4 regions of the Rahnella inusitata genome follow, and region 1 is predicted to be linked to each of the others. Evidence: predicted binding sites of a transcription regulator. Region 1 holds the regulator's gene; each other region holds the start of a gene.

Region 1 (6,232 bases):
CGCCGGTGAAACGCGGCGAGCTGGAATCAGGCGATCTGGTGTTCTTTAGAATCAATAACCGCGGAGCCGCGGACCACGTCGGGGTTTACGTCGGTAACGGCAAATTTATTCAGTCTCCGCGTACCGGTGAAGACATCAAAATCACTTCCCTGGGCGATGATTACTGGCAAGACCATTACGTGGGCGCACGTCGGGTAATGACCCCGAAAACGATCCGATAATAAACAGTTCGTTAAGTCTGAAGTTTCGCTAATCAGCCATTGAATAGCATTTAACGAAGCGTTTCTGCAGGGAAGAGTATCGGCGCAAAGGTCACTGCGTAAAATAGAAAGGGCGATTCCTGTAACAGGTAATCGCCCTTTTTATTGCCTGACTTGCGCGTCTTTTAGTTCATTACTGCGGTGAAGCTGAAAGCGACAATCACGAGCAAAGCGCAAACCGTGGTGATTAATGACAATTTTAGATTGCGGTCCATAAAACCCCCTTACAGATCAATTGTGGCGCTTCATTTAGCCACACTAAATGTGTGCCAACGCATTTTCTCATACTTCCCGGCTAAAATCCCGCGTTGATTCATGCGCGATAACCCACAATAACACTTCCACTTTCCTGCAATATAAGAGAAAATTGTCGGTTACCACGCCTGTGTGCCGGTCGATTTCTCCCGAGGGCGCTTTACGCCTCACTCTGACGAACTCACCCAACGATTTCACTGCCTTTTTATAAGCCCGCAGTGAAATCCACGCAAGCAAACGATTAACATAATGCTAACGTGCTGAAACACGTGAGTTCAGGAGTCATTCCTTACATGGCAACGATTAAAGATGTCGCAAAGCGCGCTGGCGTTTCCACCACAACCGTGTCGCACGTCATCAATAAAACACGTTTCGTCGCCGAAGACACCAAAGCCGCGGTTCTGCTGGCCATCAAAGACTTGCACTACTCACCAAGCGCCGTCGCACGCAGCCTGAAGGTCAATAACACTAAAACGATCGGCCTGCTGGCGACGTCAAGCGAAGCGCCCTATTTTGCCGAAGTGATTGAAGCCGTGGAGAACAGTTGCTTTTCCAAAGGCTACACGTTGATTTTGTGTAACTCACACAACAATCTGGATAAGCAGCAGGCCTACCTGGCGATGCTGGCACAAAAACGTGTCGATGGTTTGCTGGTGATGTGTGCGGAATACCCTGATGAACTGCTGAACATGCTGGAAGAATACCGGTCAATCCCGATGGTCGTAATGGACTGGGGCGAAGCGCGTAAAAACTTCACCGACAGCATCATCGATAATGCGTTCGAAGGCGGATACATGGCCGGACGCTATCTGATTGAACGCGGCCATCGCGATATCGGCGTGATCCCGGGGCAGCTGGCGCGTAACACCGGCGGTGGCCGCTTCCAGGGTTTTGTGAAAGCGCTGACCGAAGCCAATATTCCTTTGCGTGAAGAATGGGTCGTCCAGGGTGATTTCGAACCCGAGTCAGGTTATCAGGCTATGCAAAAAATCCTGATGCAAAAGCAACGCCCGACCGCCGTGTTCTGTGGCGGTGACGTCATGGCGATGGGCGCGATTTGTGCAGCCGATGAATTCGGTTTGCGCGTTCCTCAAGACATTTCCGTTATCGGATATGATAACGTGCGTAATGCCCGTTACTTCTCACCAGCGCTGACCACGGTGCATCAGCCGAAAGAGCGTCTGGGTGAAATGGCCTTCACGATGTTGCTCGATCGCATCGTCAGCAAACGAGAAGAATCTCAGACCATCGAGGTACATCCGAAGCTGGTAGAACGCCGCTCAGTGGCCGATGGCCCTTTCCGCGACTATCGCCGTTAATGTTTGCCTTTACTCTTTGCTATTAATGCTTTTAACGCCTGCTTTTGCAGGCGTTTTTATGCAACACGCGCATTAATTTTTAGTGAAAATTTGTCACGATAAATCATATCTGACCCTTATTATTTATTAAGTAAATTCATTTATTACATGAATTAATCCACTACAAATAATTACCTTCATAATATCATTCGCGTAAGTTATCTATAAAAAAAACAATACAAAATACATATTAAAAAAAATTTCCCTATATATTACAGGCAAATGAAGATTACACATGATTTCAGAAAGCAGACTAGCACAATTAAAATTTCACTTTCCAAAAAGGTTCAACTAATATCCTTCACCTTTTGAAATGGAAGTAAGGAAAATCTAATGGAATGGAAACCGAGTGTACTCGCAACACTCATCTCTTGTGCTATTTTCAATACCCACGCAGGAGTAATGCGTGAAGATGTATCGGTACAAGACTACCGGGACTTCGGTGAAAACCTGGGTAAATATACCCCCGGAGCCGAAAATGTAGAGGTTTTTAAAACTGATGGTACGTCTGCGGGCTTCTTAAATTTCCCGATCCCCGATTTTAGCTCCACTGATGACTCCGCCGTTGCAACGTTAATTTCACCCTCTCACATCGTGAGCGTTGCTCACAACGGTGGCTATAAATCAGTAAAATATGGAAATAATGCGAAGTATTCTTACACTTATCAACTCATCAGCAGAAATGTCGATCCCTCAGGCAGAGATTTTCATGTTCCACGCCTAAATAAAGTTGTAACAGATGCGGCACCAGCCCCCATGATGCTCGCTAATGATGCCCGTAACGATCATGAAAGATATAAATATTACACTCGGGTTGGTTCAGGCACTCAAGTCCAGGTCATTCCGGGAACAAATAAAACCAAACAGCTAAGCAGCGCTTATAAATGGAAATCGGGCGGGACAATGATTAATCCCACCTTTGAAAACTGGAGATTACGGTGGACAAACTACGCGCCAGACGATGCGCGTACGACGCCTTTTAGTTCTGCTGCGCAAGGTGGCGATAGCGGAAGTCCGCTATTTGTCTATGACAGCGTAGATAAACAATGGGAATTGTACGGTGTAACGACGTCGGGTAATGGTTCACCCCCTTACGCGTTGACCACGTATAACTTAGATCTGCAGACAGCCTTTATAAAATCGATCATTGATTCAACGACGGATCCCGATGTCGTGGATGTGCAGGCTGATGGCGATATTCATTGGGGGACCGCCGCTATAACCCAGGGCGATTCTCAGTGGATATGGCATGGTCTAAGCTACGCGCTCCCTACTCAGGCAACCAATGATCAACTGAACGCAACACACGACCTGCGTTTCAATGGCGAAGGTGGTCAACTTGTGCTGGATTCTTCCGTGAATCTGGGCGCGGGTAAACTTCAATTTTCCAATGATTATCGCGTCACCTCCGCGACAGGTGCGAATGCCACCTGGGTGGGTGGCGGCGTAGAAGTGGATGATGGTAAAACGGTTGACTGGGAAGTTAACGGCCTCAAAGGCGATAACCTGCATAAAATCGGTGAAGGGACACTGTATGTAAATGCTACCGGCGTTAATGAGGGTGGACTGCGAGTCGGTGACGGTACCGTGGTGTTGGCCCAACAAGCTGACCAGAACAATAATCGCCAGGCATTTTCTACCGTCACGTTGGTCAGTGGCCGTCCAGTTGTGCAACTTGGTGACGAGAGCCAAATTGCCGGCGATCAGATTCAATTTGGTGCGCGCGGGGGCACTCTTGACCTGAATGGTTACGATATGTCTTTCGCGACGATAAATCACAATGACGATGGTGCGATTATAGCTAACACCAACGATGCTGAACAATCTACGTTGACGCTAAACAACACTTCTTCCCAGAGTTTTATCGGTCATTTAGGCTCGTCGGAACATCCTGATGCGCTTAATATTGACTATGTCCCGGCAGGAGATAATAGCTGGAACTTTGCTGGCGGAGTGGATGCTAATGATATGACAGTGCGTGCGGGCACTGCGATCTTCAGTGGACGAGTGACTCCTCATGCGGCCGGTACGGTCTTCAGCGATGACTGGATCAACGAAAGTTATCATGTGAATCATCTGCTGGTTGAAAGTGACGCCGATTTTATTCTGAATGAACATGCTTCAATGGTCGGCAAGGTGACGCTTGCAGAGCGCGCCAGCATGCAAATGACAGGTAAAACACACTTCACCGGTGATATTGAAGTGGGTAAGCAGGCAAAACTGGTGGCCGTCAATGATACAAGCACATTGGCAAGCACCGATGGCACGGTGGATAGCTGGCTTAATGGTCAAATTTCAGGCGAAGGGTCGCTTGAAAAATACGGCAGCGATACCCTGTACTGGACCGGCGAAAATACCTTGACCGGCGGCGTAGAAATTTATGGCGGGACACTTAAACTTCAGGGTTCTGTGGCTTCGGATATGATTTTGCACGATGCGACTGAGTTAGCGGGTGCGGCCACCATGAATAATCTCACGCTGGGTGATAATGTCATACTGCGTCCTTATGCTGAGCCAAACTTACTAACAGCGGGGAGTTTTACTGCCGCCTCTCAGGGAGTTAATGGTAATTTCATAGCCGGCAATAACACTCACCTCTATCTGCGTACCGGGATGGACGAGCAGCAATCAGTCAGTGATACGTTATTGATTTCAGGAAACGCTGATGCAGCTCAGGCTGTCACGTTACATGTTGATTTATCCGGCAATGGTTATATGACCGACGTGAATAATAGCGGTATCGCCGGTTCTGCCGAAGGGATATCACTTGTTCAGGTCGGGGGAACGTCGACGAAAGACACTTTCCAGCTTGAGCATGGGTACGTCGCAAGCGGACCATGGCAGTATTCCCTCTATACGTTTGCCCCTGGAAAAAGTGATGCATCACAGCGTCTGGTTGACGGCATAGGAAATCAATATTGGGATTATCGTCTGGAAACACGTTATTTGACCGAGGGTGATGAACCTTTACCCATTCCAGACCCGACTCCGGATGTGCCAGATGTTGTTCCGGATCCTACTGTGGATGTGCCTGACGTTGTTCCGGATCCCACCGTGGATGTGCCTGACAACGTTCCGGACCCCACTCCTGTTGCCCCGGCACAACCGGGCCGCCTGGCTGTGATTCCGCAGGTTCCTTCATACTTGTCGTTGCCATCAGCATTGCTCAGCTATAACAGCCGGGTGACACAGACTTTCCAAAATCTGACAAACACCTCCACCATGGAAGGGCCCGAAAGCGAGCACTACCCTCTCTGGCTCCAGTACATCAATGGTGAAGATAACTATCACTCATCGCTGGGTTTTACTGATTACGGATACGATTACACCCAGAAAGAACAAGGCTGGTTACTTGGCGGCAAAGTGATGCACCTGGGTACCGACGAGCAATATCTGGCATGGAATTTAGCCATTTCCAATGCGGATTTGAAAGTTACGCCGGATGCAAAAGACGGTAACAGTGAAGGCAATTACAAAACCTACGGGCTGACTTCTTTACTGACATTCCATCATCAAAGTGGCTGGACATTCGACCTTGGTGCGGACATGACCAAATACGATGGCGATGTTTCGACCGAGGCGCGTGGAAAAGTAGCAGACATTGATGCTTATTCCTGGAGTGGCACACTGGAAAGCAGCTATCCCTTTGTCTTTGGCGAGCATGAATTTGCTCCAGTATTGGGTGCAGGCATCCAGGTGCTGAGTGTGGATGATTTCACCGACATCGACGATGTTGACGTGCATTACGACAATATTGTCCGCCCGACAGGAAAAGCAGGTATGCGTTATCGTTACAAACTGCGTAACAGCGCTGTGGGCAACATGATGCTTTATTCCAGCACTTATCTCACTAAAGACTTCAGCGATACGCCAGATGTATGGGTTAGCAGCACCCGTAATCACGATGTTTCTTCAACATTTGATATGGGAACACCGGGAAGTTCGGCGACGGTTGACGTTGGGGTTATTAATGAACTAACACCGTTCATCTCTCTAAATACCGGTTTCCAGTATCAGCAGCGTCTGAGCAGCGATGATGAAGGCATTAACTCGTGGCAGGGCAATGCAGGGGTAAAAGTGACGTTCTAAAAGAACATTCACAATGCAGGTAAAAATCCATCTCGTGAAGGGATGGGTTTTTATTTTCTAATCGCGCAGCCATTCCTGATTCATCGTATCCGTATCGCCCATGTATTCCAGCAGCCACGCCAGTGATGGCGACGCATTACTTTGATCCCACGTCAGGCAGCACGGGCTGTCCGGGAATCGGTTCTCCAGCGTAAGAATCTGGAGTTTTTTTTGCTCAATCCATGGCATGACGCGATGAACTGGCATCATGCCCACGCATAATCCCTCGGT
Region 2 (6,232 bases), 1.7 Mb from region 1:
ACGGTCGATCAGCCCTTTATCCACCAGGTTGTTGATTTTCAGCGTAATGCCACCGGTTCCACCGGCCTGAACGTTAGCGATTTCACGGTCGATCAGACGGTAAAGCATGTCGCGCGAGTTTTGCGGCGACACCATCAGATGCTCGAATGAGACCGGGCGGTAAGGGTTCTCGATGAAGTTAAACACCCTGCGGACTTCGTTGGTGATGCGCGCATCTGCGGTGAGCAACGAATAGTCGGTGTAAAGACGGGCAGTTTTTTCGTTAAAGTTCCCGGTCCCAATATGAGCATAGCGGACAATTTCGTCGCCTTCGCGGCGGGAAATAAGAAAGAGTTTTGCGTGAATTTTCAGGCCGGGCGCAGAGAAAATAACGTGTACACCGGCTTCAGTCAGACGTTTCGCCCAGTGAATATTCGCCTCTTCGTCGAAACGCGCCTGCAGCTCAACTACCACGGTCACTTTCTTGCCGTTGTGCGCTGCGTGGATCATCGATTCGATAATCCGCGAGTCTTTGGCGACACGGTAGATATTGATTTTGATCGACAGCACGTTCGGATCGAACGATGCCTGACGCAGCAGCTCAAGCACGTGCTCGAAGGTGTGATAAGGATAATACAGCAACACGTCCTGCTCGCGGATGGCGGCAAAGCCGTTGCGGAATTTATCGAACCACAAATGGCGCAGGCGCGGCAGAGGACGGTTCACCAGATTGGCTTTACCGACATTCGGGAAGCCGATGAAGTCTTTAAAGTTGTGGTAACGGCCACCGGCTATCACCGAATCGTAGTTGGAGATCCCGAGCTTACCGCGCAGTAATTCCACCATTTCATTAGGCATATCGCGCTGATAAACAAAACGCACCGGCTCTGCGGTCAGTCGCTGTTTCAGGCTCGAAGACATCAGCTCCAGCAGGCTCGATTCCATTTCCGTGACCAGATCGTATTCGGCATCACGGGTCATTTTCATCGAATAAGCGTTCAGCGTATCGTAATCAAAGAAGCCTTTGAAAATGTCGTCGAGGCAATAACGCAGAATGTTATCAAGCAGGATCATCGGCTTGCGGCGACGAGGCGCTTCCGGCGGCAGATTCACAAAACGCGGTACTTTGTCTGACGGGATTTCCAACAGCGCATAATGGATCTCATCGCCGCGGATAATTTCGACCGCCAGATAGGTGTAATCGTCTTTAAGGAACTGCACCAGATTGGTGTCGTGATTAATGAGGATCGGCGTGATGTGCTGGCGCAGGTGATGTTTGAAATACTGACGCAGCCAGAGCTGCTGATTTTCTGACACCTGACGCTCGTTAATCAGGAAGATCTGATTACGCGCCATCTCCAGTAACAGGTCGTTATAAAGGCTGTCGAATTCCTGATCGATCCGCAGGACTTTCGCCTGAATCTTTTTCAGCAAATGCCGCGATGCGCCGAGAAAACCCTGTTCTTCACTGATGAGGATCCGTCGTTTTAAGTCGGCAAAGCGGACTTTGTAAAACTCATCAAGGTTATTGGAATAAATGCCTAAAAACCGCATCCGTTCGATCAGGGGATTACTTTTGTCCGCTGCTTCCTGCAAAACGCGTTCATTGAAGGACAGCCAGCTTAGTTCTTTCTCGATATAAAGCTTTTCCTGACCCATTTTCACTCCGTTCGTTTAGCGTGCAACCTGGCCCATACAGGCGAAATCCGCCTGAAAACACCGCAATTTAGCTCACCATCATCTTCGTGCTGTTCGCTTTTCCAACGGTCAACGTAACAGGAAGCCTTTTGTGTGAGGGGCCTAGTGTCTACTAACAATATTGCGAAAGATTGACAGGAAAGTCCAACATAACAGGGAGAGTTTTATCAGATGAAATAAAAGAGGGGAAAACACAGGAGATATGCAGGAAAAGTCTTACCGGTGAAGGACATTCACGCCCTACACCAGCAGAAAATTGACCCGGACTGTATGAATTAAATCAGACCGCGCTGGCACCAATTACGGCTTCCGGTTTGATCTGTACCGGTTTGGTTTTGTATTTGGCCAGGAACTGCGGCTGGAAAATACACATGCGAATGGCGCTGCGATATTCCCCGTTCACAAAAAATTCCTGTTTCAGTTCGCCTTCCAGCTCAAACCCTAGTTTGCTGTAGATGTGGATCGCCTTTTTATTTTCTTTATCGACGATTAAATAGAGTTTGTAGAGGTTAAGCACCGAGAAGGCATAATCCATCGCCAGACGCACGGCGTCGCCTGCAAATCCTTTGCCCTGATGCTGCGGGTCAATGATTATCTGGAATTCCGCACGGCGGTGAATATGATTAATTTCCACCAACTCGACAAGGCCGACCGGCCCGCCCTGGAATTCGATAATAAAGCGGCGTTCGCTTTGGTCATGGATATGTTTGTTATACAGATCGGTCAGTTCGACAAATGCCTCATAAGGCTCTTCAAACCAATAACGCATGATGCTGGCGTTATTATCAAGACGGTGAACAAACGACAGGTCATCCTTTTCCAGGGGACGTAATCTGACGCTGTTATTGCTAAACATGGGGTGTTCCTCAAAAAATAAAGCCGTTTTACCTGAGGTAACCTTCTTGGAAATGAAATCTGAAACAACCGTGTTCCAGATGAAGGTCGGCGCACAAACGACGTTTAAACGTGCGCCGGGAACGCCATTATATCGGCTCAACTGTAAACAAGTGTCAAATGACAGGAAATAAAAAACCGGCACGAAGCCGGTTTATAGTGAAATCATCGCGTTTAAGCAGGTTAATCCGCTGCATAACCCTGATCAGGTAGTGGATTGTTATCCAGCAATGCCCGATCGTTTTTCAGGGATAAACGGCCTTCAACGAACCAGCTGACCACCAGCGGATAGATATTGTGCTCCTGCGTTTGTACGCGGGCCACCAAATCGTCCTCGCTGTCATCGCTAAATACCGGCACTTTGGCCTGCAAAATCACCGGGCCGCCGTCGAGCTGCTCCGTCACAAAATGTACCGACGTGCCGTGTTCCGTATCCTGATTTTCAATCGCCTGACGGTGAGTGTGTAAACCCGGATATTTCGGCAGCAGGGAAGGGTGGATGTTGATCATTCGCCCGGCAAAGCGCTGAACGAAGTCGGCAGTAAGGATACGCATGTACCCCGCCAGCACGACCAGGTCCGGCTGGTATTCATCAATAGCATCGGCCAGTGCGACATCAAACGCCGCGCGGTCTTCATAAGCTTTGACATCCAGCGCGTGCGCGGCAATGTCTGCCAGTCGCGCACGTTCCAGACCGTAAGCGGCGGATTTATTGCTGAAGACAGCAGTGATTTCTGCATTAATTCGTCCCTGCTGGCAGGCATCAATCAGGGCCTGAAGATTACTGCCTTCGCCCGATACCAGAACCACAATCCTTTTCATATCGCTACCTGTCTTCAGTCAGTTGATTTACCCGATTACTCAATTACCACGCGTTCCGCGGAGTCAGAGGCTTTAACATAGCCAATTTTCCACGCCTTCTCGCCATTGTCATTGAGTAAAGCAATCGCCTGATCGGCCAGTTCAGCCGGAAGGGCCACAACCATGCCCACGCCACAGTTAAAGGTGCGGTACATTTCGTGACGGCTGACGTTACCGGTGGTCTGCAACCAGGTGAAGACATCCGGCCACTGCCAGCTGGATTCGTTGATGATGACCTGAGTGTTATCCGGCAATACGCGTGGGATATTTTCCCAGAAGCCGCCACCGGTCAGATGCACGATACCGTGGACATCAACGTTTTCGATCAGGTTCAGGATCGATTTCACGTAAATCTTGGTCGGTGCCAGCAGGTGATCGGCAAGCGGTTTACCTGCCAGATCGGTGGTTTCCGGATTGGTGTTGCTGACTTCGAGAATTTTGCGTACCAGGGAGTAACCGTTGGAATGCGGGCCACTGGCGGCAAGACCGATCAGCACGTCGCCGTCAGCGACTTTGCTGCCGTCGATAATTTCTGATTTTTCCACCACGCCGACGCAAAAACCTGCCACGTCATAATCTTCGCCGTGATACATACCCGGCATTTCAGCGGTTTCACCCCCGACTAACGCACAGCCAGACTGCTTGCAGCCTTCGGCGATACCGGTTATCACGCTGGCGGCGATATCGACGTCCAGTTTGCCGGTGGCGTAGTAATCGAGGAAGAACAGCGGTTCAGCACCCTGAACGATCAAATCGTTGACGCACATCGCGACCAGATCGATACCGATAGTATCGTGGCGTTTCAAATCCATCGCCAGACGCAGCTTGGTGCCAACGCCGTCGGTGCCCGAAACCAGTACGGGTTCACGGTATTTTTGCGGCAATGCGCAGAGGGCACCAAAACCGCCCAGTCCACCCATGACTTCAGGGCGGCGAGTCTGTTTTACTACACCTTTAATGCGATCTACCAATGCGTTACCGGCATCGATATCTACGCCTGCGTCTTTATAGCTGAGAGAGGTTTTGTCGGTCACTGCGAAGTCCCCACGGCGGTTTGGGTTGGTGGTTGAAGAATAAAGCGGGGCAATTCTAACAGCGCAGGCAAACGTTTGCGAGCGCCTTATGCGATGACCCTTTTTGGGCTGTCTATACTCTATCGGGGTTCCTGATGATCCAGATCAGGCAATTGGCTGTAGCATTGAAAAAAAATGGCGTTATAATCTCGCGATTTTTTTTTGCAGCTCAACCACCTTAGGAGAATAAACAATGAAGATCGTCGAGGTGAAACACCCGCTGGTGAAACACAAGCTGGGCCTGATGCGTGAGAACGACATCAGCACGAAACGTTTTCGCGAACTGGCTTCTGAGGTGGGAAGTCTGCTGACGTATGAAGCGACTGCCGATTTAGAAACTGAGAAAGTCACCATCGAAGGCTGGAACGGTCCGGTTGAAATCGATCAGATCAAGGGTAAGAAAATTACCGTTGTGCCTATCCTGCGTGCCGGTCTGGGCATGATGGAAGGCGTTCTGGAGCACGTACCAAGCGCGCGTATCAGCGTCGTGGGCGTGTACCGTGACGAAGAAACCCTGAAACCTGTACCCTATTTCCAGAAGCTGGTTTCTAACATCGAAGAACGTCTGGCGCTGGTGGTTGACCCGATGCTGGCGACCGGTGGCTCGATGATTGCAACCATCGACCTGCTGAAAAAAGCGGGCTGCCAGAGCATCAAAGTGCTGGTGCTGGTGGCTGCACCGGAAGGGATTGCCGCGCTGGAAGCCGCGCACCCTGACGTTGAACTGTACACCGCCTCGATTGATCAGGGGCTGAACGAAAAAGGCTACATCATCCCGGGACTCGGTGATGCGGGCGATAAGATATTTGGTACGAAATAAGCAGCAAGCAATAGCCGACTGAGAAGTCGGCTTTTTTTTGATTTTTTTTTACTCGTCAAATACAACATCATTTCACAGAGGATCAATCCATGACCCGTCGTGTCATCGGGGTAAGCGAACGTCCGCCTTTACTGCAGACAATCCCCCTGAGTTTCCAGCATCTGTTTGCCATGTTTGGTGCCACCGTTCTGGTACCCATTCTGTTCAAAATCAACCCGGCAACGGTGCTGCTGTTCAATGGCATAGGGACTTTGCTGTATTTATTTGTGTGTAAAGGGAAAATACCGGCTTATCTCGGTTCCAGCTTTGCGTTTATCTCACCGGTGCTGTTACTGCTGCCGATGGGTTATGAAGTGGCGCTGGGCGGATTTATCGCCTGCGGGCTGTTGTTCTGTCTGGTGGCGCTGATCGTTAAGAAGGCGGGTATCGGTTGGATCAACGTGATGTTCCCGCCGGCGGCGATGGGCGCAATCGTTGCCGTCATCGGACTGGAACTGGCGGGCGTGGCGGCGAATATGGCCGGACTGCTGCCTGCCGATGGCGCACCGGTGGATTCCACCGCAGTGATCATTTCCGTCGTGACGTTGTCGGTGACCATTCTGGGTTCAGTGTTGTTCCGCGGTTTCCTGGCGATCATTCCGATCCTCATCGGTGTGCTGGTCGGCTACGCGCTGTCGTTCTTTATGGGCGTGGTGGATGTGTCTGCCATCGCGAATGCTCACTGGTTTGCGCTGCCAACGTTCTACACCCCGCGCTTTGAGTGGGTGGCGATTTTGACCATTCTGCCTGCCGCGCTGGTGGTGATTGCAGAACACGTCGGGCATCTGGTCGTGACGGCAAACATCGTCAAAAAAGATCTGCTGCGCGATCCGGGCCTGCACCGTTCGATGCTGGCAAACGGCTTGTC
Region 3 (6,232 bases), 1.9 Mb from region 1:
AACTCATTTTGCCCTTCAGGCCGCCGAACGCGTTGCTTCGCATTCTAAAATCCGCTCTGCGACGACTGTTTCCGTATTTCTGTCTTTTGACGGAGAACTCGATACCGCACCGCTCATTCAGCGTTTATGGCAAGAAGGCAAACAGCTTTACCTGCCGGTGCTGCACCCTTTTTCATCTCATCATTTGCTGTTTCTGCACTACACGCCGCAAACTCTGCTTGTACGTAATCGCCTTAAAATTCTCGAACCACAGCTGGACGTCACAAAGGTTCTCCCCCTCACGCAGCTGGATATTATCCTGACACCTCTGGTGGCGTTCGATAACCAAGGTCAGCGCCTGGGCATGGGCGGTGGTTTTTATGACCGTACGCTGGAGCACTGGCAGAACGGCGGGCCATATCCGATCGGTTTAGCCCATGATTGCCAGAAAGTAGAGGAATTGCCGGTTGAGCACTGGGACGTGCCATTGCCGGAAGTGATTACGCCGGGCAACGTCTGGACGTGGTAATGCTCAGGTCCTTCTGTTTATCTCGGTGAAAACTTAAGTATGTTGTAACTAATACTTAATAAAGAACATAAAAACGTTCACGTTTCACTTCAATCTACTGAAAAATAATATTTTTTTTGATTTATACATACCGTTACACGCCGAAACCAATCACTCACGGACAGCAGAGTTCAACACGCTTATTATCCTTTCATCGGCCCCGCAGTGGGGTAGACACATAAACTAAAAATCCTTGAGGAATTAACGATGAAAAAAGTATTAGCTCTGGTTGTAGCCGCTGCAATGGGCCTGTCTTCTGTCGCTTTCGCTGCTGAAACAACAGCAACTCCGGCACCTGCTGCTACCGCAACAACGGCTGCACCTGCTGCCAAGCATGTAACTAAACATAAGACTCACAAGAAAGTCGCTCAGAAAGCGCAAGCGGCTAAGAAACACGTAAAACACGCTAAGAAAGCAGCGCCGGTTGCTCAGAAAGCCCAGGCTGCTAAAAAACCTGTGAAACACGCTAAGAAAGCAGCACCGGTTGCTCAGAAAGCCCAGGCTGCTAAAAAACACGTGAAACACGTTAAGAAAGCAGCACCGGTTGCTCAGAAAGCCCAGGCTGCTAAAAAACACGTGAAACATGCTAAGAAAGCGGCTCCTGCTGCAAAAGCAACACCTGCTGCATAAGTCTGAATAAGATAGCCAGATAAGTGTCTGCACTTGTCCGCTATCAGGACTGATAATCTGACACCCGGTCCGCCGGGTGTTTTTTTATCCATTTTTGCCCTGAGGTACCGCAAGATGCTGCGACGCTACCAGTTCGAAATAACCTTTTCCTCCATGATCCTCTGCGGTCTGATCGCCCTGCTGCTTCTGATGAGATTTTGAATCGTCATTAGAGGACCCGCGATACCCCAAAACGCCCTGATACCAGACACAAAAAAACCGCCTTTCGGCGGCCTTGTTGTTTCAGCTGATGCGATCAGTAAAGCAGACGGGCACGAATTGTTCCCGGAATGGCCTTCATCAGCTGCAGCGCGGTAGTCAGCGTCGCAATATCCGTTTCAGCATCAATCACCACATAACCGATTTCAGGGCTGGTTTGCAGATACTGCGCTGCGATGTTGATCCCCTGCTCGGCGAAAATCTGGTTGATGCTGGTCAGCACGCCCGGACGGTTTTCGTGGATGTGCAGCAGACGGCTGGCTTTCTCGGTGTGTGCCGGCAAAGATGCTTCCGGGAAGTTGACCGCTGACAACGTCGAGCCGTTATCAGAGTATTTCGCCAGTTTGCCCGCCACTTCCAGACCAATACCTTCCTGCGCTTCCATGGTAGAGCCGCCGATATGCGGCGTCAGCAGCACATTGTCGAACTCACACAGCGGCGAATTGAATGGATCGCTGTTGGTCGCCGGTTCTTCCGGGAAGACGTCGATCGCCGCGCCTGACAGATGTTTGCTGCGCAGTGCGTTGCATAGCGCAGGAATGTCGATCACGGTGCCGCGTGAGGCGTTGATCAGCAGTGCGCCCGGCTTCATCTGCGCCAGTTGCACTTCGGAAATCATATCTTTGGTACTGATCGTTTCCGGCACGTGCAACGTCACGACATCGCTGGTGTTGAGCAATTCTTCCAGAGAGGCAATCGGCTGCGCATTGCCCAGTGGCAATTTGCTTTCGATGTCGTAGTAGAAGACGCGCATCCCGAGGCTCTCGGCCAGAATGCCCAGCTGCGTGCCGATATGGCCGTAACCGATGATGCCCAGACGTTTGCCGCGCGCTTCGAATGAACCGACAGCCAGTTTGTTCCAGATGCCGCGGTGTGCTTTGGCGTTCGCTTCAGGAATGCCGCGCATCATCAGCAACATTTCGCCCAGCACCATTTCGGCAACGGAACGGGTGTTGGAGAACGGTGCGTTGAAGACCGGAACACCGCGACGCGTGGCGGCTTTCAGATCAACCTGATTGGTTCCGATACAGAAACACCCCACAGCCACCAGTTTTTCTGCTGCCTGGAAAACTTCTTCGGTCAGCTGAGTACGCGATCGGAGCCCAACAAAGTGCGCATCACGGATCGACTCTTTCAGCGATTCCGTATCCAAAGCACCTTTGTGAAATTCAATATTGGTGTAGCCCGCTGCACGGAGGGTATCAACCGCACTTTGGTGGACGCCTTCCACTAACAAAAATTTAATCTTGTCTTTCTCAAGTGATACTTTTGCCATTTCCCGACCCTATATGTTTCTGCCTGAATTCGAACTGCAAGGTGATTGCTCACAGCCAACATAACAAAAAATCCGCCATCATCAATACAAACGATTGCCTGCCCGGTAGCAGAAGGCTCACCGTGCCAGAGGGTTTCTAGCATTTCATGCTGGTTAGATTTTACTGCGCCAGACGTTCAGGAGGAGATTATCGAAAATGTGACATAAGTCACCGAATTAAGGCTTTTGAAGAAAAGATGATTCAGTCAGAAAATTATCATCTTCATAACATTGCGTTATGACAGAGGTGTGTCTGGCTGCTTTTAATGCAGCAGCCAGATCTTCTGCTTATCGCTGGATTATTTCAGCGTAACAGTTTTAACGCCTTCCGAAGTACCGACCAGGGCAACGTCAGCGCCACGGTTAGCAAACAGACCGACGGTCACGACACCGGCAATATTGTTGATCTTATTTTCCATCGCGACGGCATCAAGAATGTTCAGATTATGCACGTCGAGTATCACGTTGCCGTTATCAGTCAGCACATTTTTACGGTATTCCGGCAGACCGCCAAGTTTCACCAGCTCACGCGCCACGTAAGATCGCGCCATTGGTATGACTTCTACCGGCAGCGGGAATTTACCCAACACATCGACCTGCTTGGACGCATCGACGATACAGATGAATTTTTTTGCAATCGCAGCAATGATTTTTTCACGAGTCAGCGCAGCGCCGCCGCCTTTGATCATCTGCATGAAGCCGTTGATTTCGTCGGCACCGTCAACGTACACATCCAGCGAATCGACTTCGTTGCTGTCGAAAACGTGAATGCCTAAGCTTTTCAGTTTTGCGGTAGAGGCATCGGAACTGGAAACCGCGCCTTCGATTTGCCCTTTGATCGAGCCGAGTGCATCAATGAAATGGGCGGCGGTGGATCCGGTACCTACACCGACGATGGTGCCCGGCGTAACGTAATCCAGTGCGGCCCAGCCGACTGCTTTCTTCAATTCTTCCTGCGTCATAATGGCTTCTCTGTCTGATAACCCGAAAGTGCCGGTGATTATAAAGCAAGTCAGGGTGATTGGGATAAACAACGCCGTCGCGAGATCACACTTATTAAGTGCAATCGTGCTGCAAACGCAAAGATTTTCATCACCACAAAACCTGACAATCTGTGGCATAGTGTTTGGATAAAATGAAATCCAAGGGACAGAACTCCGATGAAACGCCCAGATTATAGAACGTTGCAGGCACTGGACGCGGTGATCCGTGAGCGCGGTTTTGAGCGCGCGGCGCAGAAGCTTTGCATCACTCAATCGGCGGTCTCACAGCGCATTAAACAACTGGAAAACCTGTTCGGCCAGCCTTTGCTGGTGCGCACCGTGCCACCCCGTCCGACCGAACAGGGGCAAAAATTGCTGGCGCTGTTGCATCAGGTCGAACTGCTGGAAGAAGAGTGGCTGGGCAGTGACAGTAATAGCGACAGCAATGATACGCCGCTGCTGCTCTCGCTGGCGGTCAACGCCGACAGTCTCGCCACCTGGCTGTTACCGGCGCTGAAATCGGTGCTGGTCGATTCCCCTATCCGCCTGAATTTACAGGTGGAAGATGAAACACGGACGCAGGAACGTCTGCGCCGTGGTGAAGTAGTCGGTGCGGTGAGTATCCAGCCGCAACCGTTGCCGAGCTGTCTGGTTGATCAACTGGGCGCGCTCGATTACCTGTTCGTCGGTTCGAAACCGTTCGCCGACCGCTACTTCCCGAATGGCGTAACCCGCTCGGCGTTGTTAAAAGCGCCGGCGGTGGCATTTGACCATCTCGACGATATGCATCAGGCCTTTTTACAGCAGAACTTTGATTTGTCGCCGGGCAGCGTGCCTTGTCATATTGTGAACTCGTCGGAAGCTTTCGTGCAACTGGCGCGTCAGGGCACCACCTGCTGCATGATCCCGCATCTGCAAATCGAGAAAGAGCTGGAAAGTGGCGAGCTGATCGACCTGACGCCGGGCCTGTTCCAGCGCAGGATGCTTTACTGGCACCGCTTCGCCCCGGAAAGCCGTATGATGCGTAAAGTCACCGACGCTCTGCTGGCGCACGGCCATCAGGTGTTGCGTCAGGACTGAATGACGGTCCGGCCAGAAACAAAAAACCCGCCGGAGCGGGTTTTTTCATTTTTACAGCGTCATATTTTATTTATTGCGCAGCAGGAGCGGGCGCTGGCGGCTGCAATTCAAACACCACATCAACCTGATCGTCAAAGTGAATGCTTTGCTGTTCGTAAGTCTGTGCCACATCGCTCTGACCTGCGGCTTCGGCGGTTTTGTACATCCGCGCGACCGGCATCGGCTGGTAGTTAGCGACGTGATAGCGAATGCTGTAAACCGGCCCCAGTTTGGTGTGGAAGCCTTCAGCCAGTGATTTCGCCTGCTGCGTGGCGTTATCAATCGCTTTCTGTCGCGCTTCATCACGGAAACGATCCGGATTCGCAACGCCCAGTTCGACGGCTCGGACTTCATTCAGGCCCGATTTCAGCGCACCGTCCAGCAGTTCGTTCAGTTTATCCAGCTGACGCAACGTCACCTGTACCTGACGTACCGCACGGTAGCCTTTCAGCTGAGATGTACCATCTTTCAGGTAGTCGTATTCCGGCTGAGTGCGTAAATTCGCTGCATTAATGTCTTTCTTCTCAATGCCGTTTTTCTGCAGGAAAGCAAAGTATTCCGCCACACGCGCATCGGCCTGTTGCTTGGCACTTGCGGCATCTTTCGCAGAGACGTTCACTTCGATCGCCAGCGTGGCAATATCTGGCGTGGCGTCAACGCTCGCCGTTCCTGAGGTCACAACGTGCGGTCCGGCAGGTAATTCTGCCGCCTGCAACGCCAGCGGTAATGTCCCTAATCCCAACATCGCTGCTACAGTCAATGCTTTCAGTTTCACAGTGCCTCCATTAATCATCAAAGATATGGCAATAAACGTATTAACTGCGAAACCGTAGCATAATCCGTTACAACAGAAACTAAGATTAGTGACAAAAACCTGTTTACCCGGCTAACTTAAAGCACGCCGGTCTGCCGTGCCAGCTGGATGGCGATGCCCCACATAATGGTGCCGACGATAAAATTTATCACCCGCTGCACTTTGCCGGTGTTCAGCCACGGCGCCAGCATGGCGGCGAGGATAGCCAGTCCGAAGAACCAGATAACCGACGCACTGACCGCGCCGAGCGCGAACCAGGAACGTTCGTCGGCATTCAGGCTGCCGCCCAGACTGCCGAGTACTACGAAAGTATCGAGATACACGTGCGGATTCAGCCAGGTGACGGCCAGCATGCTGACCACAATTTTCCAGCGGCTTTGCTTTGCCACCTCGGCCTGCGCCAGTTCAGGATTTTTGCTGAACGCCGTACGGAACGCGCCCCAGCCGTACCAAAGTAAAAACGCCACGCCGCCCCAGCTCACCAGCAGGAGTAAAAGCGGTGATTTGCTCAGCAGCGCGCTACCGCCAAAGATGCCGCCACAGATGAGTGCGATGTCGCTCAGCGC
Region 4 (6,232 bases), 1.9 Mb from region 1:
CCAAGCTGTTTTAACATCAACGAGCCGGTCATCTTCGGTACCCCAATCGTAATGAATCCGGTATTTTTCATCCCCTTCCTGCTGGCTCCGATGGTCAATGCCGTGATCGCTTATCTGGCCGTTTCCACCGATCTTCTCCCGCACATGATCTCACTGGTTCCGTGGACGTCTCCGGCGCCGATTGGCGCAGCCTGGGCGATGGGCTGGGATTTCAAAGTGTCGATTTTGGTCATCATGCTGATGGCCCTGTCTATGATGATTTACTACCCGTTCTTCAAAGTCTACGAGAAGCAGTTACTGACTCAGGAGAAAGCAGCGGAAGCCGAAGAAGTGTTTACTGAGCAAGCTGACGCAGCGAATTAAGCAAATTTGAAGTGATGAATCGGGCACAAAATATTGGTTTTTGTGCCCTTTTTTTTTGCTAAGGCCGTTAAGCAATCGCCGGGAAGACCGGCAGCATCAGGAACAATTTAATGACGATGGCATTGGCGATATCAAGGAAGAACGCGCCGACCATAGGAACAACTAAAAATGCCAGATGCGAAGGGCCAAACTGGTTAGTGATCGCCTGCATATTAGCAATCGCCGTTGGCGTTGCGCCCAGACCAAAACCGCAGTGGCCTGCCGCCAGCACCGCTGCATCGTAATTTTTGCCCATCACGCGATAGGTAACGAAAATCGCATACAGTGCCATCGCGATAGTCTGCACGAGCAGGATGGCCATCATCGGCAACGCGAGCGACGCCATTTCCCAGAGTTTGAGGCTCATGAGCGCCATCGCCAGAAACAGCGACAGACTGACGTTACCGAGCACCGAGACCGCACGGTCAAATACGCGGTAGAAACCCAGCCATGCCAGAAGATTACTCAGGATCACGCCAACAAACAGAACACAGACAAAGGTCGGAATTTCGAAAGCGGAGCCATGCAGCAATTCGGAAATACGGGTGCCTGCACTCAGACAAATGGCGATCAGCGCAATCGTCTCCACCAGCACCAGCGGGGTTATCATGCGGCCAATCGCAGGTTTTTCGAATGCGCTTGGATCGGCTGAATCATCAAGCGAGCCGCCAGGCATTGAAGAGTGGCTCACCAGATAACGCGCCACCGGCCCGCCAATAATACCGCCGAGCACCAGCCCGAATGTCGCACAAGCCATCGCCACTTCAGTGGCATTCTCAAAGCCATAGCGTTCGACGAACACCTTGCTCCACGCCGCGCCAGTGCCGTGACCGCCGGACAGCGTAACGGAACCGGCCAGCAACCCCATCAGCGGATCCATCCCCAGCATTTTAGCCATGCCTATGCCGATAACGTTTTGCAGCAACAACAATCCGACGACGACAAACACCAGCAGCATCAGGCTTTTGCCACCGGAGCGCAGGCTGGCAAGATTCGCGTTAAGACCGATGGTGGCGAAGAATGCCAGCATCAAAGGTTCTTTTAACGAGACATCAAAACCAATTTCCCAGCCAAATATCCGGTTGGCGATCAACAGCATAACGGCAACCAGCAAACCACCCGCGACAGGTTCAGGAATAGTGTATTTTTTAAGGAAGTTGATCGACTGAACGCATTTTCGTCCTAAAAGGAGAACCAGCGTGGCGGCCACCAACGTGCCGTAGGTATCGAGCTGAATCATTCACGAACTCCATTTTGTAATAAATCCAATAAAATTATTGAGTTATAGCTTTATCAATTGCCTGTTTTTTCCCAGAGGATGAATTAGAAGTCAATAGTGCTGAATTACGCAAGAAAAACGGATCTTAACAAACTCATTAACTCAAATTAATGGCGACAAATCCGTGCAAGCAAACGATTGCTTTTATTGTCAATTTCAATAAAAATGCCCGCTTTGCCGCTTATTGGAATGCCACAACATGAGTACGCAAACCGCAGAACAAGAAACACAGCAATCCGACCTTTCCCGCCAGACTAAAAGTGAACTGATTTACCGGCTCGAAGATCGTCCTCCCATTCCTCAGACGTTATTTGCCGCCTGCCAGCATTTGCTGGCGATGTTTGTTGCCGTGATCACCCCGGCATTACTGATTTGTCAGGCATTGGGGCTCCCCGCGCAGGACACCCAGCACATCATCAGCATGTCGCTGTTTGCCTCTGGTCTGGCTTCCATTTTACAAATTAAAACCTGGGGTCCGGTGGGCTCAGGACTGCTTTCCATTCAGGGCACCAGCTTTAACTTTGTGTCTCCGTTGATAATGGGCGGGCTGGCGCTGAAAAATGGTGGTGCCGATGTCCCGACGATGATGGCCGCGCTATTCGGTACACTGATGCTGGCCTCCTGTACTGAAATCATTCTTTCCCGCTTCCTGCATCTTGCCCGCCGCGTGATCACTCCGTTGGTGTCCGGGATTGTCGTGATGATTATCGGCCTGTCGCTGATTCAGGTCGGTCTGACATCCATCGGTGGCGGATATGCCGCGATGAGCGATCACACCTTTGGCGCACCGAAAAACCTGATGCTGGCCGCTGTGGTTCTGGTGGTGATTATTTTGCTTAACCGTCAGCGTAACCCGTACCTGCGTGTGGCTTCCCTGGTTATTGCGATGGCGGTGGGCTATCTGGCCGCATGGATGATGGGGATGTTGCCGACCGTAACGGCCCCGACGCAAACCAGCTGGATCACCTTCCCGACGCCGCTTTACTATGGTCTGGGAATTGACTGGAATCTTCTGGTCCCGCTGATGCTTATCTTTATGGTTACCTCGCTGGAAACCATCGGTGATATCACCGCGACCTCCGACGTTTCCGAACAACCGGTCAGCGGCCCGCTGTACATGAAGCGCATCAAGGGCGGCGTACTGGCCAACGGCCTGAACTCCATGCTCTCTGCGGTATTCAATACCTTCCCGAATTCCTGCTTCGGCCAAAATAACGGCGTGATCCAACTGACCGGCGTCGCCAGCCGTTATGTAGGGTTTGTCGTGGCACTGATGCTGATCGTCCTGGGGCTTTTCCCTGCGGTTGCCGGATTCGTTCAGCACATCCCTGAACCGGTTCTTGGCGGCGCGACCATCGTGATGTTCGGTACCATCGCGGCTTCCGGTGTACGTATTGTTTCCCGTGAACGTCTGAACCGCCGCGCGATTATGATCATGGCGCTGTCCCTGGCAGTCGGCATGGGGGTGTCCCAGCAACCATTGATCCTGCAATTCGCGCCAGATTGGATTAAAACCCTGCTCTCCTCCGGCATTGCAGCAGGCGGGATTACAGCGATTGTTCTGAATCTGGTTTTTCCTCACGAAAAGTCATAACCGACTGTAATACGCATGCAACAGCGGCAGGTGGTCTGGAACCCCTGCCGCTTTTTATTGTCTCCAGTCTGCTAAGCTGTTGAGAAAATTCGCTGTTTGCGGCATAAACAGAGAACCTTTATCCCTAATTCACGCTACAGGCCCCAGACGATGAGATTTATCGGTAAAATTTTGCTGACGTTCGTCCTGCTTCTGGTACTGGCGATCGTGCTGGTGTACGTCCTATTACAGACCCGCTGGGCGGCGGGCAAACTCAGTACCTGGGTCACGGATAACAGTGATTACCGGCTCGCCGTCGAAAAAGTGGACCATGACTGGTCAACGCCGGGGCGGGTGACGCTCACCAATGTCATCTTCGGGCAGAAAAATCAGCCAGAAACTCTCAGCGCCGGTGAAGTCGATCTCGATTTAAGCTGGCGTCAGATTACTGAACCCCGCTTTTTCGACCGCGTCGTGCTGGTCAACGGGCGACTGAACATCAGCCCTTCCGCCATGAACCTGCCTTTGCAGGCCAATACGCTGCAACTGAGCAAAATGGCGCTGACCGGCAATGCGGCAGGAATGGAGATCCAGGGTCAGCAGATCAATGCCGGGATTTCGCCATGGCAACCCAAACCCCACCAACTGCTGGGCGATAAAGCAGATTTTCAGTTGAGCGCGGCGAATCTGACCGTCAACGGACTTCCCACTGAAAACGTCCTGATTCAGGGTAACCTGAATAATAAAATTCTCACGCTGGGCAATTTTGGCGGCGATCTGGCGCGCGGTCAGCTCACCGGCAAAGCCACTCAGGCAGCGGACGGCAGCTGGAACATTGAAAATCTGCGTCTGAGCAATGTACGCCTGCAAACGTCCAAATCGCTTTCTGAGTTTTTCGATGATTTCCAGACGTTGCCAAAAGTCACCCTCAAACGGCTTGATCTGATCGACGCCCGTTTGCAGGGAACCGACTGGGCATTCAGCGATGTTGATCTTTCCGTACAGGATGTGACGCTGGAAAAAGGCGACTGGCAAAGCGATGACGGCGAAATCTCGCTAAACGCGACTGATATGATTAACGGCAATTTGCATATTCAGGATCCGATCATCAATCTCGACCTGACTGCGCAAGGCATTTCAATCAAGCAGGCTACGGCACGCTGGGAGCGCAGTTTGTTGCGTACCACCGGCAACTGGCTCCGCGCTAATAAACGCCTGCAACTTGATGAGCTTTCTGTCGCCGGGCTGGAATACACGCTGCCGCAAAACTGGAGACAGCTCTGGTTACAGCCACTGCCGGATTCACTGGCTGAAATCTCGATTGGCCGTTTGATTGCCAACAGAAACCTGATTATTGACATCGATCCACAGTTCCCCTTCCAGCTGACAGCGCTGGACGGGCTGGGTAATAATCTGCTGCTGGCGCGTAACCATCAGTGGGGGATCTGGAATGGTAAGCTGAATCTGAACGCCAGCGAAGCGACATTCAACCGCAACGACGTGCGTCGCCCTTCCATTACTCTGGAGGCTAATGACCGTCAGGTAAATATTTCAGAGCTGAGTGCGTTCACGAAAGAGGGATTGCTGGAAGCCACCGGGATGGTGGATCAGCAACCACAGCGCCAGTTTTCGGTGAAAATGACCGGGCGCGCCGTGCCCGCTAATCAGCTGGAAAACTGGGGATGGCCGCATCTGCAACTTGAAGGTAACGCCAATATGCAGCTCAATCTGCAAGGGCAGATGCCGGCTAACGTGGATTACAAGCCAACGCTGAATGGCACACTTCAGGTGAACGGCGCCAACGGTCAGATTATCAACCAGAGAATGCTGAACGGACTGGTTTCCGGCGCGACAGCGCCATAACTGCCAGCGCTGTATTCTGAAACGAAAAAGCACCGCCATCGCGGTGCTTTTTTATGCGCTTACAGTGGGCTGAAAATTAGTTAATTGCAGGTTCCAGCGGCGCACCGGGTGCAGCAGGCAGAACAAGATACGTGCCTTCAAACACTGCGCCTTCGGCCTCATCGCCGTATAAATTCACTTCAAGCTGCACACGAGCTTTACGCCCGCGCGCCAGACGGTCCAGATCGCCACTGATTGAACCAAGATCGGCCACCGCACGCGGCCTGCCGGTCACCGGCGAACTGTACCGAATATGCGCATCGGCCAGAACAATAGTCCCGCCAAGGTGACGCTCACGTAGCAGTAACCAAATCAGCCCCCAGCCGGTCAGCGTCGCGAGTGAAAATAAGCTGCCCGCAAAAAGCGTATGGTGCGGATTCTGATTGCCGTTCTCCGGCATCGTGGTAACAAACCGCTGGCCGGTATACTGGCTGATCCGCACGCCCATTTTTTCGCTGAGAGGAATATGATCGTACCAGGCTTGTTGCAGCTGACCGCACCAGTCGGGGCGATGGAGTATGTCATCCAGCGTTTCAACCGGTTTAATCATTAGGAAGTGGCGCACCGGCGTGGTTTGCGGCGTGGTAATTTCCCCCTGGTTGATGAAACCCAGTTTGGCAAAAAACTCTACGGCGTCTTCACGGGCACTACACACCACGCGCTTAACGCCTTCCTGACGCGCCACAGACTCCAGGGTCATCGCCACCAGCGTTCCCAGCCCTTTATCCTGCACATCGGGGTCAACCGCCAGGAAGCGGATAGAGGCCTCATTGTCGGCATTAATATATAAACGGCCTACAGCGACCGGACAGCCCTGCTCATCCACCACCATCTGATGATGCGCAATGGAATCGTAAGCATCACGCTCTGAACCTTCGGGCTGACGCAACGGCTTGCGCAACATTTCCCAGCGAAATCGGTAATAGTCGGCCAGTTCTTTTTCGGTCGTCGGTACTCTCAGGTGATACATAATTGTGTTCTCTCCGGCGTTTATGCCTCTTCGATCAGACTTGTAGCCAGAAGGTCACCGGCCCGTCGTTCACCAGCGCCACTTTCATATCCGCAGCAAAGCGGCC

Evidence for each region. The regulator PurR, encoded in region 1, represses purine synthesis genes. The targets are predictions, from matches to a motif close to CANGCAAACGTTTGCNTG.
Region 2: purM (phosphoribosylformylglycinamidine cyclo-ligase) is a predicted target of PurR. The motif match lies at 4,531-4,548, and genes of this name have one in related genera.
Region 3: serA (phosphoglycerate dehydrogenase) is a predicted target of PurR. The motif match lies at 2,795-2,812, and genes of this name have one in related genera.
Region 4: I2123_RS01715 (nucleobase:cation symporter-2 family protein) is a predicted target of PurR. The motif match lies at 1,809-1,826, and genes of this name have one in related genera.

What each region holds. Positions count from the first base shown of each region.
Region 1 covers NZ_CP065024.1:2,228,145-2,234,376, reverse strand. Annotated here, with positions in the region: gene I2123_RS10490 (C40 family peptidase) at 1-221, shown strand, start outside; gene cydH (cytochrome bd-I oxidase subunit CydH) at 386-475, opposite strand; gene purR (HTH-type transcriptional repressor PurR) at 809-1,834, shown strand; gene I2123_RS10475 (S6 family peptidase) at 2,207-5,962, shown strand; gene punR (DNA-binding transcriptional activator PunR) at 6,020-6,232, opposite strand, start outside.
Region 2 covers NZ_CP065024.1:3,899,272-3,905,503, reverse strand. Annotated here, with positions in the region: gene ppk1 (polyphosphate kinase 1) at 1-1,638, opposite strand, end outside; gene speG (spermidine N1-acetyltransferase) at 1,958-2,533, opposite strand; gene purN (phosphoribosylglycinamide formyltransferase) at 2,755-3,393, opposite strand; gene purM (phosphoribosylformylglycinamidine cyclo-ligase) at 3,429-4,466, opposite strand; gene upp (uracil phosphoribosyltransferase) at 4,699-5,325, shown strand; gene uraA (uracil permease) at 5,415-6,232, shown strand, end outside.
Region 3 covers NZ_CP065024.1:4,133,831-4,140,062, forward strand. Annotated here, with positions in the region: gene I2123_RS19410 (5-formyltetrahydrofolate cyclo-ligase) at 1-508, shown strand, start outside; gene asr (acid resistance repetitive basic protein Asr) at 755-1,177, shown strand; gene serA (phosphoglycerate dehydrogenase) at 1,473-2,711, opposite strand; gene rpiA (ribose-5-phosphate isomerase RpiA) at 3,050-3,712, opposite strand; gene I2123_RS19430 (LysR family transcriptional regulator ArgP) at 3,911-4,813, shown strand; gene I2123_RS19435 (oxidative stress defense protein) at 4,884-5,627, opposite strand; gene argO (arginine exporter ArgO) at 5,744-6,232, opposite strand, start outside.
Region 4 covers NZ_CP065024.1:360,232-366,463, forward strand. Annotated here, with positions in the region: gene I2123_RS01705 (PTS sugar transporter subunit IIC) at 1-363, shown strand, start outside; gene gltS (sodium/glutamate symporter) at 431-1,642, opposite strand; gene I2123_RS01715 (nucleobase:cation symporter-2 family protein) at 1,881-3,275, shown strand; gene I2123_RS01720 (AsmA family protein) at 3,426-5,117, shown strand; gene fabY (fatty acid biosynthesis protein FabY) at 5,194-6,126, opposite strand; gene dtd (D-aminoacyl-tRNA deacylase) at 6,161-6,232, opposite strand, start outside.